2 regions of the Peribacillus sp. TH16 genome follow, and region 2 is predicted to be linked to the other one. Evidence: riboswitches for the same ligand, from Rfam matches in the RefSeq annotation. Region 2 holds a riboswitch; the other holds the start of a gene.
The links. A riboswitch is a leader RNA that binds a small molecule or an ion and turns the genes downstream of it on or off. The one in region 2 is predicted to bind cyclic di-AMP.

Region 1 (3,217 bases), on a different contig from region 2:
CTTTCTCTCATAAATGAAAGTTTACGCTGCTGTCCCGATACTTGAATAGAAAAAAGCTCTGTAAAGGTTCCTCTTAACAGAGCTTACCGACATATTAAAGTATTTTTACCAAGTCTTTTCTAGCACTCAAGCAAATACTCTCACCTAGATAATCCATTTGCTCCTCATCAGATAGGTTAACAACAATCTCCTGAGAGCCTGATACACACTATACCACTCTTTTTGAACCAACAAAATGGACCTTTTTTAATTTAGCCTCAAACGTAATTCTATTAGGCTGAAAGCGACTTTGGGTAATGTTTAAGTGTCGAAGATGATACTCAGTTACTCCCTTGTTTTGAAAAAACTTTAGAGCATACTCATGTAAATTCCTCCCTAAATCAGCTCGACGTTTTTCAGGAATTAGATAATAGATTTAGATAATAGATTTACATAACCAATCTCATTGCCTCTGACTGTCGTATTGTAAGCTTCAATTGACCAATTGGTATGCCATTTTCTACCACTATCACAAAATCATCGGGTATTTTCCAAGGAATAAACTTTAACACACTGTAAGTCTAAATTACACGATAGAAGAAAAAAATGAAAAAAGGGAACTGTTATGGCTGAAAATCAATCAAGTTTACCTTGAAAAATGTAGGAACTATCCGATATATAAAAATAATTAAGTGTTTATATTGAGAACAATAATGGTGGTGTGTACTCAGTATAGAAATTATCGAAAAATGTCGAAAAAAGTCTTATACTCCCGAATTTCCTTTAAATAATTATTGTAAGCGCTTCATTTTAATGTTACATTATTGATTCATCCCTTAAAAATAAGGAAGAAAGGAAGTATTTTATAATCACTGAATAGAACTACATAGATTAAAAAAGGAGGATGAAATTGGTAAAAGAGGAAGCGTAAATGGGGATTTACACCACATACATATCTCAAAGATTACCAAACTTTATATCAAACTTGCGATTTTAAAAAGATTTTAAATGTCTCATGTATTAATATCATTTGAATCATCGTATTTTCAATGAGCCCACTCTAAAAAAGAGGATGAATTTTTATAATCGTAGAGAAAGATGGCGTGCCCCTAAATCCTATAATAAATATTTACAGATTAATATTTTTATTATAAGTTGGTTCTCTTAATCTTATTAATAGAACGGGGAAACCATTTTGCTGATATTTTCCGCTAGGGGTGAATTCAGAGATGATAGGGTATTTGTGTTTCCAATTCCTAACCCGACAGCTAACCTCGTCAGAGTCTAAAGGGAACATGTATGAATAGTCAAGCCAATAGGAATCGACAAATGAAGTGTCTTTTCTTTCGGTATAAAGACAGAATTTTCAAAAAAATAAAATTCACTTTCTTTCTATTTAATAACTTGTATCCCTTACGAGACAAAATGTTTTTACATCAAAGAACTTATGGAATGTGAGGAAAGTAAATGAAGAAAATTAAATTAAGTTTAGCTAGCCAAATATTCATTGGATTAATTCTAGGGATTATTGTTGGTGCCATTTTTTATGGTAATGAGACTGCCCAAGGCTATTTACAACCATTGGGAGATATGTTCTTACGCATGATTAAAATGATTGTTGTACCAATCATTGTTTCAAGTCTGATTGTTGCCGTTGCAGGGGTAGGCGATTTGAAATCAGTAGGTAAAATTGGTGCCAAATCACTTTTATACTTTGTGGTAGTAACGCAAATAGCAATTCTTGTTGGTCTGGTTTCCGCTAATTTACTTCAGCCGGGCGCTGGTATAAACATGAACCAGCTTGAACAAACAGATATATCCAGTTATGTAGATACAGCAGAAACTAAGCAGCATGAATCTTTTGTAGATACAATTGTTCACATCGTACCATCGAATCCGATTAAAGCGATGGTAGAAGGCGATATGCTAGCCATTATTTTCTTCTCTGTATTATTTGGCGTTAGTATTGCCGCAATTGGAGAAAAAGGTAAACCGGTATTTCGATTCTTCCAAGGTACGGCAGAAGGGATGTTCTACTTAACCAACTTGATTATGAAATTCGCTCCAGTCGGTGTATTTGCACTAATAGGGGTAACAATCTCTAAATTCGGTTTGGCGTCATTAATTCCTTTAGGTAAGTTAGCGCTTTCAGTATATGGAACAATGCTTTTCTTTGTACTTGTCGTTCTTGGAATTATTGCTAAAGTAGTAGGGTTTGGTATTTTTAAATTGATTAAGCTTCTAAAAGAAGAGTTAATTTTAGCATTTTCAACAGCTAGTTCGGAATCCGTCCTCCCAAAAATCATGGAAAAAATGGAGAAGGCCGGATGTCCAAAACATATTGCATCATTCGTAATTCCGACAGGCTACTCTTTCAACCTTGATGGTTCTACGTTATATCAAGCATTAGCAGCCATTTTCATTGCTCAAATGTATGGAATTGATTTGAGCATCATGCAGCAAATTACCTTAATGCTAGTGTTGATGATTACATCTAAAGGAATTGCAGGTGTACCAGGTGTCTCCTTCGTCGTCCTTTTGGCAACACTAGGCACCGTCGGTATTCCAATTGAAGGCTTAGCATTTATTGCTGGTATTGACCGTATTCTTGATATGGGTCGTACGGCAGTGAATGTTGTAGGTAATGCACTTGCAGCAATCGTTATTTCTAAATGGGAAGGTCAATTCCACCCTCCTGCCAATAATAAAAATCTAGAACAAGTATCTTAATATTAAAATCCAGAGTAGTGTGTCACTCTGGATTTTTTTGGTGTAGTTTTCTGTTTACCTTCACGTCAGATCATTCCTTCCTGCTTCCAAATTTAGTGACTTTCATTTTGTCTCAGTCAGAAGTCTTAAACATGAAAATGCCAGATTGCCAGATGTTCAATTACCATTTACTTTCTTTTAAGGCTTTACTTCCTTCGTTAATCTCGTATGAAAAAATTCAATAAAGGTATTATCGTAAAGGAAACCTTTTCTTTAAATGGATGAGATGAGAGTGATATTGTTTCTTCCTCACAGGACTAATACTTGCCTTGCTCATTAAGTATTAGGTGATTTTGTTTGTCTTGCATTTTAAACTTCATATTAGGGCTTCCTCCTTAAGGTTTTGAGTTAGAATGGTATCTACACTCATATCTTACTGAGGAGCTCTATTTTTTTCAAAATCAAAAAATAGCTATCTACAGGAATGCTAACCTGCCCCGATAGTTCCATAATAAAAAAGATTACCTTA
Region 2 (3,217 bases):
GTGCTGCACCACATATGGACTTAGCAAAAACATATCGCCTTTTTTAAAATGATACCCCCCTATTTTCACATCCTCCTCCGCTTCCCGTGAAATGATATAGACTGGCGGGTATATGCGAAGTGATTCCCTGATAATATTTTGTGTGTATGTTAATTTCATGAAATCGTCAGGCGTAGGAGTCCGGTTGCCTATTACTCTATCTATTTCATTGAAAAGTTTAGTTTCCACTTCTGGATTCTGTGAAAGAAAGTATATGGCCCAGGAAAGCGCATTTGCCGTCGTTTCGTGACCGGCAATGAAGATGGTCATTAGTTCATCGCGTACTTGCTGGTTTGACATACCTAAGCCGTCCTCATCATCTCGAGCCTCCATTAAAATTCCAAGCATATCTTCATGTCTTTCTGCATCTTCCCTACGTTTTTCGATAATGCTATAAATCACTTTATCAAGTCTTTGTATCGCATTTTTATATTCACGGTTGCTTTTAGTTGGAACCCATAAGGGTAATTGAAGAAGTGTTCTCATCCTTTTGACGGAAATTCTCAAGGCTGCTTCCATCGGTTCTCCGACCACATCATACCCATCTTTGAAATCCATGCTGAACATGGTCTTGCTTATTATCCCAAGGGCGATATTCATCATATCTTTCGTAATAATCCGTTCTTTCTCATTTTCCCAAGTTGAAATAAAGTCCATTGTTATATCTATCATATCCTGGGCATAATTGCTAATATGGGACTTTTTGAAAGAGGGTTGAATAAGCCTTCTCTGGCGCATGTGAACGTTTTTTTCGCTAGTAAGAAGTCCATCACCAACGAGTGGTTTTATAGCATTGCTGTCCTTTGATTTGACGAAGGATTTTTGTTTCGTTACAAGTATCTGCTTTATTAAATCCGGATTTGAAATGAGGTAAACATTTTGGAAAGGTCCAAAACGAAATTTTGCAACGTCTCCATATTCTTTTGATAAACGGGTAAGAAAGCCAAGTACATCTTTTTGAAACTCCTTTGTATGGCCAGAAATTAGTTTTCCATTTGGGACCATTGGAGTATCATATAAAACTTCATCATTTTCACTCAATGTTGTTTCTCTCCTTTCGGTAATAATAATTTCTTGTAATCATTCTATGAGAATAAGCTATATTGGTTTGGACAAGTTGTTAAAAGAAAGAGCACATAATTTTTAATTAGTTAATCATAATGAATGAATATACGAGTCCTAAAGGGTGAGGGGAGATTACTAGATTTCCATTCGTACTCAACTAAAAATAAAGTTTTCTCTATAAGTTGAGTATAGAAAAATTACAAATCGTGAGAGCGTATTTTGAGCTGATAAGAAACCACAAAGAGGAGAGAAGTACAAATGGCAGTTCCTAATTTACTGGTAATAAACAGGTGAGGAATTAAAGGTGTCTAGTGTAAAAAAACTCTGGGTGAGAGGAATCCAGAGTTTTTTTGGGGGGATAATCAGAAAGGAATTTCCTTTTGTTAATAAATAAGAGATGTATTCAGCTTCGTTCTTCCCTATCTCTATTTTGGTGCTGATCATTTTTTTCCATTGTAGGACCACCATATTGTTCGTTAATTTCTTTAACCACTTGATCTAAAAATTCATCAGATATTATTGGGTTATCATTTTTTTTTGGCATGTAATTCTCTTCTATCCTTTCTTGGTACCATGCGTCTTAATCACTAATGAAGTATTCGTTAACAACATAACCTCTCTAAGAAAAAATTATTCTTTTTGTTTGCAAATTTTTCATTTACTTTTCCGAATCACGGGAGTATGATATCAACAGTTTCATATTTCTAAATCGCTGAAACCTTATGGTACGGGGGAACCGTTATTAGGATTGTTTTACAATCCAAGGGGTGAATCCTTTCTAGGTAGGGCTACTCAAAGGTCCGAATCCGACAGCTAACCTCGTAAGCGTTATATGAGAAGGAAGGTGGAGCTTGTGAGACAAAAAAATGATGTCTGCAGGTCTATTTAACTATGACTTGTGGGCATTTTTCTATTTTATTCTTGTTTTTTTCGTAAAGTTTTTTTCATATAACTGGGCAAAATAAACTTAATTTGAAAAATGGCGGTGATTTCTAGTGTTATCTTCTATAAAGAGGTTCTTAATAGGTCGGCCTCTAAAATCTACTGCATTAGGTGACCAAAAGCTTAACAAAACAAAAGCTTTGGCCATATTATCTTCTGATGCTTTGTCTTCCGTTGCATATGGCCCGGAACAAATTTTAATTGTTTTAATTACAGTGGGTGCCGCAGCATTTTGGTATTCCATTCCTATCGCCATTGGTGTATTGATTCTGTTAATGGCTTTAATCTTGTCCTATAGACAAATTATCTTTGCTTATCCTCATGGCGGGGGAGCATACGTGGTTTCAAAAAATAATTTGGGTGTAAATCCTGGGCTGATAGCTGGAGGATCTTTGTTAGTCGACTATATCCTAACTGTGGCTGTAAGTGTTTCTGCGGGTACAGATGCCATCACATCTGCTTTTCCCAGCCTACATTCATATAATGTCGTTATTGCTATAATTTTTGTAATTCTTCTTACCATCCTTAACCTAAGAGGGGTAACAGAGTCGGCTTCCGTATTAGCCTATCCAGTGTATCTTTTCGTTTTAGCGTTATTCATTCTGATTGGTGTAGGTGTATACAAAATTTTGACTGGTGAAGTTTCCCCTGACTTACATGCATCAATCGGAACACCAGTAGCAGGGATCAGTTTATTTATACTTCTAAGAGCTTTTGCATCAGGTAGCTCTGCATTAACAGGAGTTGAAGCGATTTCCAATGCGATTCCAAATTTTAAAAATCCAGCGCCTAATAATGCTGCAAAAACATTAATAGCAATGGGTTCCTTACTTGCTGTGTTATTTACGGGTATTGTATTCTTAGCCTATTATTTAAGCATTGTTCCTAGCGCAGAGGTAACTGTTGTTTCACAAATTGCTGAAGAGATATTTGGACGCAACTTTATGTATTTCTTTATCCAAGGAACGACAGCATTAATATTAATTCTTGCTGCCAACACTGGCTATTCTGCTTTCCCTTTGCTTGCGGTAAATCTTGCAAAGGATAAATTCATACCAAGGGCGTTTACAATTAGAGGAGACCGATTAGGATATTCCAATGGAATTATCATACTAGGACTTGCATCAATCATCTTAATAATCGCATTTGGAGGACATACAGAAAATCTTAT

Region 1: linked by a shared signal. The riboswitch ahead of JFV29_RS17375 (cation:dicarboxylate symporter family transporter) and the one ahead of JFV29_RS08115 (APC family permease) in region 2 are both predicted to bind cyclic di-AMP.

Annotation. Positions count from the first base shown of each region.
Region 1 is NZ_JAEKEM010000009.1:710,082-713,298, forward strand. It holds cyclic di-AMP (ydaO/yuaA leader) riboswitch at 1,131-1,278, shown strand; gene JFV29_RS17375 (cation:dicarboxylate symporter family transporter) at 1,447-2,709, shown strand.
Region 2 is NZ_JAEKEM010000002.1:1,678,742-1,681,958, reverse strand. It holds gene JFV29_RS08125 (cytochrome P450) at 1-1,080, opposite strand, end outside; gene JFV29_RS08120 (hypothetical protein) at 1,508-1,648, opposite strand; cyclic di-AMP (ydaO/yuaA leader) riboswitch at 1,805-1,948, shown strand; gene JFV29_RS08115 (APC family permease) at 2,100-3,217, shown strand, end outside.